Regions from separate parts of the Pseudomonas sp. GW821-FHT01D09 genome, predicted to be linked through region 2. Evidence: riboswitches for the same ligand, from Rfam matches in the RefSeq annotation. Region 2 holds a riboswitch; each other region holds the start of a gene.

Region 1 (3,203 bases), on a different contig from region 2:
ATCGATAAATCTATTTCTGAGTGGGATTCTTCTTCGATACGGCAAAGGAGAAAAATAGATCACCCCCACTTTTCTCAACTCGGCGGCCGACAATTTGCCGATGCTTTCTTCGTATTGTCCAAACACTGATCGTTGGGGCAATGCACGCATCGAGGAAATCGACGCCGCCATATCGCTTAGTAATGACGTTTTGCCGGAACCGTTATTACCCAGGACCAAACGGACCGTGTCCACATCAAAAAAGCCCTGCCACTTCAAGCTTTCTTGGTTTTCAAACTCAAAGGTGTGCTTGCCGGTTTCCACCGCAATCAGCTTGCTTGCCCTCATAAACGTCCTTGCTCAATCTGCAAAATTTATACGCATTCGATAGGTGCGCGCCGAGACAGCGCCGTATATAAGCGCAAATGATTGCATTTTGCCACTTCATCCGTTCTAGCGGTGGCTGTCCAGGCGCAGGCGCCAGACACTGTTGAAACGCAGCTCAGTAGAAGACAGCGGCTCCACATCGATCAGGTAAAACATACCCATCGGGCATTGCATGGCATTCAGGAGGGCCGCGCGAATCACTGATGGATGTGTCACCGCCACCACATGGCCGGGCTGGTCTTGCAGGGCCTGCATCCACAAGCGTACCCGCACGCAGAGTTGCGCCACCGACTCACCGCCATGGGGAGCGCTGGCGCTGTCTGTGAGCCAGCTTGCCATCTCATCGTCGGTGATGATGCTGACGTCCTGGCCATGCCAACGGCCCACATCCATATCACGCAAGCCGTCATCGACCTTGGCTTGCTCGCCAAACAACATCGCCGTTTGCCGGGTCCGCCGTTCAGGCCCACATAGCAAGCGTGGCGCTTTCTTAAAGCGCCCGGCCAGCATCAAGGGGGTAGGCGGTATTTCCAGGGCTTCGTCGAGGGGGAATTGCCCGCGTTTCTGCGCCCGGGTCGAGCCATGGCAAATCAGCGTCAGGCGGGTGCTCTGCATGGACCTGGATCTCGGGTGAGCCGGTGAAGAACACATCTTACAACGATCGGATCTGCCAGCAGTGCATCGCAATGTTGACCAACGGTTGTGGGAATGTTCAGATGCCGGCCTGTTTCAGGTGCCGCATGCCGCCGTGCATGAGGTGAAACGGGAAACCGGTACGCTCGTTCGAGCAAGTCCGGTGCTGCCCCCGCAACGGTATTCGCGTGACCCCTTCGTTACACCACTGTGGCCAGAACGCCATGGGAAGGTGAAGGGTTCGATACGCGAGAGCCCGGAGACCGGCCTGGAATTTCTGTTTGGCATAATCCTGCGGTGGGCGGGCATGGGCCGGTGTCGGTGTGTGCCCGGTGCCTTCTCCTGCGTGCTTCTGCGAAGATACTTTCGAGAAGACTATGATTTTCCAACGTTCCTCTACCTCTGGCCCGACCCTGCTCCTGGGGTGCCTGTTCAGCCCGCTGCTGCTCGCCGATGACGCGGCCCTGGTGCTCCATCCGCAGACCGTTTCGGCGCCGTCGGTGGAATCCACCACCGTGGCCGAGATGGCCCAATACGGCAGCAAAGTGGCGATTGTCACCCGCGAACAGATTGAACGCGCCGGCCCCAGCGCCGATATCACGCGGGCGATGCAGATGTTTATCCCCGGTTTCTATGTCGCGCCCAAAAACGGCCCGTTCGACTACGGCACCTACTCCCTGCTGGGCGGGCGCAATGACGACACCCTGATCCTGCTCGACGGCGTACGCCTGAACAACCGCCTGTACGGTGGCCTGTACCTGGACACCCTGCCGGCCAACGCCGTGGAGCGCATCGAAGTGCTCAAGGGTGGCCAGAGCCTGTTGTTCGGGACCCAGGCGGTGGCGGGCGTAATCAATATCGTCACGCGCAGCCCGCAGACCCGCGAGGTGTCCGGCGAAACCAACCTGGGCGTCGATACCTTTGGCGGCACCACCGGCGATGCCCGGGCCGAGCGGGTTTTCACTAACGGCCTGGGCGACCTGGGCCTGCTGGCCTATGTCAGCCATAACGTGTCCGAGGGCTACCAGCCGTTTCGCAACCGCGACATGAGCCATGTCAGCGACAAGAAACGTTCCTACGAAGTCACCACCCTCGGCGCCAAGGCCATCCAGTCTATTGGCGATGACTCGCGCCTGGAGCTGTTCTACCAGTACTCCGACGCCAACCTGGACTTCGCCGGCGCCACCAACAACCGCAAGACCACCAACGACCGCGTGCAACAGATCGCCACGGCGACCTTCGAGCAACGCCTCAACGAGCGGCTGAGTTACTTCGTCAAGGGCCATATCAACGATTGGGATACGCGCTATTCACGGGTCAACAACACCGCCGACGGCGGCACCCTGGTACGCAACCACAATGACTACTGGGGTTTTACCGACTGGGGCGTGCAGGCCGAAGGCAAGGCTGAGCTTGAAGGCGGGCATGTGCTGGTGTTCGGCTCCGACAACCAGTGGTTCAAGGGCCAGGACGATGTGCTGGTCATCGACAACAACCAGGCCGAGGCCCACGCCCTGTACAGCCAACTGCGCCCGCAGATCGACGCCCTGCCCGACTGGCACCCGAGTATCGGCGTGCGCCACGAAACCATGAGCGGCGGCGACAGTGCCACGGTCGGCATGCTCACCTCGCTCTATGACCTCAACGCCAACTGGGCCCTGCGCGGCCAGTACGGCACCGCCTACAAGCTGCCGAATGCCGAGCAACTGTTTGTCAATGAGCCCGGCGACGAACTCGGCAACCGCAACCTCAAGCCGGAAAAAAGCCGCAACGCCGAGCTGGGCCTGGACTACAAGGGCCTGCTGGCCGACCGTGAGTTCAGTGCCAGCCTGACCCTGTTCAAGCGCACGATCACCGACCTGATCACCCTCGACGATATCCAGTGGGTCAACGGCCAGGGGCAGATCCAGATGCGCGGCTTCGAGGCCGACGCCAAGTGGGCGCTCAACGACCAGTGGAGCCTGCAGGCGGACATGACCCGCAACCTGACCGAGTCGCGCGCCGGCGTCACGATCAATGATGTGCCCAGTTTCTTCGCCCGTTCGCGGGTGGGTTTCGAGTCGCAGAACCGCCTGTGGGGCGCCGGCGCGGCCATCCGTTATATCCACGATGTGACCAGCTCGAAACGCATCGAGTACGGTCACTACTCGGTCGTAGACGCCGACGCCTACCGCTACCTCGACCACGCCCATCAACACCGCGTG
Region 2 (3,203 bases):
GCCAGTGTTTTCATCGGATGCCCTGTGGGGCGGGCATACGGGACGACAGGCCCTGCGACGGCGCGCAGGTGCAGGATTCGTCACCGGATCACCCCGCCCGGTTGAAATGGAAAATCGGTGACGAGGCAGGTCTCCTGGCTTGGGGCTTGCCGGCCTTGCGGCTGGCGCTGGCTGCGCCTTCCCACCGTATTGGCAGTGGCGTGGCAGTCAGATAAACCCTTTACAGTTGCGGGGGCAGCCGCGGCTTGGACCGCGTTCCCTTCTTAGCTTCGACCGGGGCCGAAGAACCTCGAAGGTGCAAGGCTACGCAGTGCGAGAGGACGGGTCAATGTCGGCAAACCCGGATCAAGTATTTACCCCACGGCACTCGGATAAAAAACCTGTATCACTTTGCACACCCCGGCGGGGAACGCGTTTGATGTGGACACCACACAGATATCGATTCATCAATTTGCAGCCCTGTCGACACTACTCAAAGACGTTCATCAATAAATCCGAGGATCTGTCATGACACTTTCAATATTTCCATCCAACAACTTCAACTTGCCGCCGATCACACAGGACCACAACCAAAGGGCGGATGATGCCGGAGATAACGGCCGCACAACGCGGGCAACGCCAAGGGCATCAAGTACAACACGCGATCCCTCGCGCTACACCAACAAGCAACTGATCAAGGAGGTAAAAAAGCACTTTGAGGAGTACGCAGCGGGGGCCGGTGACAAATACGTCAATTTTAACGAATTAAAAGAAGCCGCCGGTCAGCGTCCAAGCACTAGAACCTTTTCTCAGCAAGCATCAGCAGTTGCAACTGAGCTGCTCAAACGCGAGCGCTTGCTTAACCAGTTGGATATAGGGGTCGGGGCTGAAGCTCAAGGACGGGGCTTGAAAGACCAAAGGTTTGACCATGACAACCTTAACTACATGATCAGAGTGTCGTCTGACAAACCCAGAGTCAGGTTTAATGAATCCTAAGGATCAACCTGTTGAAACAAGCACCTACGCTCACCAACCATCGGGATATCTGACGATACCGCGATCAAGCAAACACCTTGAGCCTCGACAAGCGCCCAAGGTGTTTGACGCCCATCCCTCGCACATGCTCTCCTAAGCACCTTGTTTCGGGTGCCCTTGATTGGGTGAAACGGGAAACCGGTGAGCCATAGTCTTATGGCAATTCCGGTGCTGCCCCCGCAACGGTAAGCGAGCGAAGCGTCACAGCCACTGTGCTTTTGGCATGGGAAGGCGATGCTTTCAGGCCCTAGAAGAGCCCCTCGCAAGCCCGGAGACCGGCCCGAACCATCAGATAACAAACCCGCGGTGGGCGGGCGCTGTTCAGAACCCTGCGGGCCCGGCTCGCGGGGTTTTCATGCGCTCGTGTCACCCTGCCACTCGAAAGGGACGTGCCATGTCGATCATCAGCAGCACCTCACACACCGCCAGCACCAACGCCACCTTGAGCCAACGCCTGACTGTCGCCATCGGCGCGTCGATCCTCGGTGCGTGCCTGGTGTATTTCGCCGGGTTCTCCCATATCGAGGCGGTGCACAACGCCGCCCACGATACGCGCCACAGCGCCGCCTTCCCGTGCCATTGAGACCTGCTGCCATGATCAAGCGTATTGCGCAAACCGCAGGGTTCACCGGCCTGCTGGCCGCCCTGTTGCTGACCCTGCTGCAAAGTTTCTGGGTAGCCCCGCTGATTCTGCAGGCGGAAACCTTTGAAAACGCCCCGGTGGTGACCGAGGTGCATGAGCATGCTCCAGGCACTGCGGCCCACAGCCACGACGCCGAAGCCTGGGCGCCGGAAGACGGCTGGCAGCGCCTGCTGTCCACCACCGGCGCTAACCTGGTGGTCGCCGTAGGTTTTGCCCTGATGCTCGCCGGCCTCTACACCCTGCGCGCGCCGACCCGCACTGCCCAGGGCCTGCTCTGGGGCCTGGCCGGCTACGCCACGTTTGTGCTGGCGCCGACCCTGGGCTTGCCGCCTGAGCTGCCCGGCACGGCGGCGGCGGACCTAGCGCAACGACAGGTCTGGTGGATCGGCACGGCAGCGTCCACCGCTGCCGGCATTGCGCTGATTGTGTTTGGCCGCAACTGGCTGCTGAAGATCCTTGGCGTCGCGATCCTGGCCGTACCCCATGTGATTGGCGCGCCACAGCCCGAAGTGCACTCGATGCTCGCCCCGCAAGCTCTGGAAGCGCAGTTCAAGATCGCCTCGCAGCTGACCAACGTTGCGTTCTGGCTGGCGTTGGGCCTGATCAGCGCTTGGTTGTTTCGCCGCAATCGCGACGTTCAATACGCAGCATGATCCTGACGGTCGGCCTGGGTTGTCAGCGTGGCTGTCAGGTTGAGGCTCTGCTGGAACTGTTCGGCAGCGCCCTGGCCGAGGCCGGTATCGACCCCGGCCAGGTAAGCGCCTTGGCCAGTATTGCCCACAAGCGCGATGAACCGGGCATGATCGCCCTGGCCAAGGCCCTGAATCTGCCATTGCAGTGCTTTGATGCACAACAACTGCTCGATTACGAAGGGCGCTTGAGCCACAGGTCGAATGTGGCCTTCGCCCATACAGGGTGCTACGGCATTGCCGAAAGTGCCGCTTTGGCCTTGGCAGAACAGCTAGCCAATGCCCCTGCCCGACTGCTGATCACCCGCAAAAAAGCCGCCAGGGCCACGTTTGCGTTGGCCTGCGCTGGCTAAAGTCCGATAATTGCCCTTCTCGATCATGAGCCGTGCTCATGCTCGCCCGCTTTTGCACAGGATTTTTCCATGACCGTCTTCTTCATCGGCGCCGGCCCCGGCGACCCGGAACTGATCACCGTCAAGGGCCAGCGGCTGATCCGCCATTGCCCGGTGATCCTCTACGCAGGCTCCCTGGTGCCGGCTGCCGTACTCGAAGGGCATCGGGCCGAACAGGTGGTCAACAGCGCCGAACTGAACCTGGAGCAAATCATTGGCTTGATCAAGGTCGCCCATGCAAAAGGCCAGGACGTGGCGCGGGTACATTCCGGCGATCCAAGCCTGTATGGAGCGATTGGCGAGCAAATCCGCCATTTGCGCGCGCTGGGGATCCCCTTCCAGATCATTCCCGGGGTCACGGCGGTGGCCGCTTGTGCCGCGTTGCTGGAAACTGAATTGACCCTGCCGGATATCGCCCAAAGCGTGATCCTGACCCGTTATGCGGACAAAACCACGATGCCCGCC
Region 3 (3,203 bases), on a different contig from region 2:
TGCCTTTGCTGGCCGACAGCATTCTTGAGCGCGGCATGTCCCTGATCGGGACCCGCTACCGTTTCGGCGGTACCTCTGAAGCCGGCTTCGACTGCAGTGGTTTTATCGGTTACCTGTTTCGTGAAGAAGCCGGCATGAACCTACCGCGCTCCACCCGCGAAATGATCAACGTGAATGCACCGTTGGTCGCACGAAACAACCTCAAGCCCGGCGATCTGCTTTTCTTCAGTACCAATGGCCGTGGCCGCGTCAGCCACGCCGGTATCTACCTGGGCGATGACCAGTTCATCCACTCCAGCAGCCGCCGCAGCGGCGGGGTGCGGGTCGATAAACTGGGCGACAGCTACTGGAGCAAAACCTTCATCGAAGCCAAGCGCGCCTTGGCGATGGCCCCGACTACCGTTACCGCTCGCAAGTAAAGTTAAAGTGATACTTGAAGTTTGACGCGTAAGCGCTAGAATCCTGAGATATTGTTGCGAACCTGACCGCGCAAGCTTGCTTGCGCGGTCTAGTTTTCAGCGTTCGGCAGTGAAAGCCGCATCCAGATCAGGATTGTTCTGCCCATGTCGACCTCGGCCCGCCTAATGCTTCTTGTTTGCGCCGCACTGCTCAGTGCCTGCGCCAGCCGTCCTGCACCCGCGCCTGTGGCGGCCAAGCCCAAGCCGGTCTTCAACTACGCCACCCAGAATTTTTCGCCTGCTGCCGAAGACGTGCTGTTTCGCGCCCTGGGCTTGGTCGGCACGCCTTACCGCTGGGGCGGCAATACCCCGGACTCCGGGTTTGATTGCAGTGGCCTGATTGGTTTTGTCTACCGCGATGCCGCTGGCATCTCCCTGCCGCGCACCACCCGCGAGCTGATCGTGATGCGGGCCCAGGACGTGCGTGAAGATGCGCTGCAGACCGGCGACCTGTTGTTCTTCGCCACGGGCGGCGGTTCGCAGGTCAGCCATGCCGGCATTTATGTGGGGGAAGGGCGCTTTGTCCATGCCCCGCAAACCGGCGGTACGGTGAAGCTGGATACCTTGTCCAAGGCCTATTGGCAGAATGCCTACCTGAGTGCCAAGCGCGTGTTGCCGGCCGAGCACCTGGCGCGTAACCCCTAAGACCTGTACCGATCAAAAATGTGGGAGCGGGCTTGCTCGCGATAGCGGTGTATCAGGTATCAGATGTGCAAACTGACCCACCGCTATCGCGAGCAAGCCCGCTCCCACATTGGTTTTGTGGTGTTGTCGGGTCCGGTTATTGGGCCGAAGACACCCGCCACACCTTATTCCCCACATCGTCGGCCACCAGCAACCCGCCTTGCTGGTCGATCACCACGCCCACCGGCCGGCCCATGGCTTTCTGGTCACCGTTGAGAAACCCGGTCAGCACATCCACCGGTTGCCCCTTCGGCTTGCCGCCCTCGAACGGCACAAAGATCACCTTGTAACCACTGTGTGGCTTGCGATTCCACGAGCCGTGCTGGCCAATAAACGCCCCCTGGGCAAATTGCGCCGGCAGCGTGTTGCCTTCAGCGAAGGTCAGGCCCAGCGATGCGGTGTGCGGCCCCACGGTATAGTCCGGCGCATCGGGCCTTGTGCATGTTTTTATCCTCAAAGCCTGTAGCCATAGAGGCCTGGCGCGTGGCGATGGTTCAAGTGTATGGCCGGCTTTAATTGACGCTGTACCCCCAACCCACTAACCTTCGCCGCTTGTTTCAGGTGCTCTGTGACGTACGCGTCGACCGAGTGAAACAGGGAAGCCGGTGAGTGCGCGCACTTTTCTACAGTGCGGCCACGATCCCGGCGCTGCCCCCGCAACGGTAAATGAGTCAAGACGCTGCTTTTGCCACTGTATCGCCCGCGATATGGGAAGGTGCATCGTCGGTTTGCCCTGGTCAACAGGGCACCCCTCATGAGCCCGGAGACCGGCCTGATCCATCCAACAGCATCACGGTGGGCGATGCTTGGCTTCATGTTGTTGTCTTTTCCTGCCCGCCGTTTTTGTCCAGCCCCAACGGAGAGCTGCCATGACTGATTCCCCTGATCGTGACGAACGCCACCTGGCGCGCATGCTGCGCAAAAAAGCGGTGATTGACGAGCGCATTGCCAATTCACCGAATGAGTGCGGTTTGCTGCTGGTATTGACCGGCAATGGCAAAGGCAAGAGTAGCTCGGCATTTGGCATGCTGGCCCGGGCCATGGGGCACGGTATGCAATGCGGCGTCGTGCAATTTATCAAGGGCCGTAACAGCACCGGTGAGGAGCTGTTCTTCCGGCGCTTCCCCGAGCAGGTACGCTTTCATGTGATGGGCGAGGGCTTCACCTGGGAAACCCAGGACCGCCAGCGCGATATCGCCGCCGCCGAAGCGGCCTGGCAAGTCTCCCGGGAAATGTTGCAGGACCCGTCCATCGGCCTGGTGGTGCTCGATGAGCTGAACATCGCGCTCAAGCACGGCTATCTTGACCTGGACCAGGTGCTTGGCGACCTGCAAGCCCGCCCACCGATGCAGCACGTGCTGGTCACCGGGCGTGGCGCCAAGCCGGAGCTGATGGAAATGGCCGACACCGTCACCGAAATGGGCATGCTCAAGCACGCGTTCCAGGCCGGTATCAAGGCACAGAAAGGCATCGAACTTTGAACCCGCCGCGCCATTGCCCTGCCGTGCTGATCGCCGCGCCGGCGTCGGGCCAGGGCAAGACCACCGTCACCGCCGCCCTGGCCCGCTTGCACCGCAACCTGGGGCGCAAGGTCCGGGTGTTCAAGTGCGGCCCGGACTTTCTCGACCCGATGATCCATGAGCGCGCCAGTGGCGCGCCGGTCTATCAATTGGACATGTGGATGGTCGGCGAGCAGGAAAGTCGCCGCCTGTTGTGGGAAGCCGCGGGGGAGGCGGACCTGATCCTGATCGAGGGCGTGATGGGCCTGTTCGACGGCACCCCCTCCAGCGCCGATCTGGCCCGCCATTTTGGCGTGCCCGTGCTGGCGGTGATCGACGGCACCGCCATGGCCCAGACCTTCGGCGCCCTGGCGCTGGGGCTGGCGCGTTACCAGGCGGACCTGCCGTTCGCCGGGGTCCTGGCCAACCGCGTCGGCACCGTGCGCCATGCGCAGTTGCTCGAAGGCAGCCTGACCGAAGGCCTGCGCTGGTACGGCGCACTGTCCCGGGAAACCGGCATTGAGTTACCCAGCCGCCACCTGGGCCTGGTGCAGGCCAGCGA

The links. Region 2 has a riboswitch for cobalamin ahead of AC07W7_RS01940 (CbtB domain-containing protein). Riboswitches for the same ligand answer to the same signal wherever they lie in the genome.
Region 1: it holds a riboswitch for cobalamin, as region 2 does, so the genes downstream of both, AC07W7_RS27000 (TonB-dependent receptor plug domain-containing protein) here and AC07W7_RS01940 (CbtB domain-containing protein) in region 2, are expected to answer to the same signal.
Region 3: it holds a riboswitch for cobalamin, as region 2 does, so the genes downstream of both, cobO (cob(I)yrinic acid a,c-diamide adenosyltransferase) here and AC07W7_RS01940 (CbtB domain-containing protein) in region 2, are expected to answer to the same signal.

Annotation. Positions count from the first base shown of each region.
Region 1 covers NZ_JBWKWY010000063.1:3,099-6,301, forward strand. Annotated here, with positions in the region: gene AC07W7_RS26990 (ATP-binding protein) at 1-327, opposite strand, end outside; gene AC07W7_RS26995 (histidine phosphatase family protein) at 433-981, opposite strand; cobalamin riboswitch at 1,081-1,285, shown strand; gene AC07W7_RS27000 (TonB-dependent receptor plug domain-containing protein) at 1,377-3,203, shown strand, end outside.
Region 2 covers NZ_JBWKWY010000001.1:402,351-405,553, reverse strand. Annotated here, with positions in the region: gene cobW (cobalamin biosynthesis protein CobW) at 1-14, opposite strand, end outside; cobalamin riboswitch at 108-307, opposite strand; gene AC07W7_RS01945 (hypothetical protein) at 508-975, shown strand; cobalamin riboswitch at 1,107-1,312, shown strand; gene AC07W7_RS01940 (CbtB domain-containing protein) at 1,409-1,597, shown strand; gene AC07W7_RS01935 (CbtA family protein) at 1,609-2,310, shown strand; gene AC07W7_RS01930 (cobalamin biosynthesis protein) at 2,307-2,699, shown strand; gene cobM (precorrin-4 C(11)-methyltransferase) at 2,769-3,203, shown strand, end outside.
Region 3 covers NZ_JBWKWY010000004.1:252,373-255,575, forward strand. Annotated here, with positions in the region: gene AC07W7_RS06990 (C40 family peptidase) at 1-419, shown strand, start outside; gene AC07W7_RS06995 (C40 family peptidase) at 564-1,103, shown strand; partial or broken gene AC07W7_RS07000 (sorbosone dehydrogenase family protein) at 1,240-1,569, opposite strand; cobalamin riboswitch at 1,685-1,932, shown strand; gene cobO (cob(I)yrinic acid a,c-diamide adenosyltransferase) at 2,012-2,623, shown strand; gene AC07W7_RS07010 (cobyrinic acid a,c-diamide synthase CobB) at 2,620-3,203, shown strand, end outside.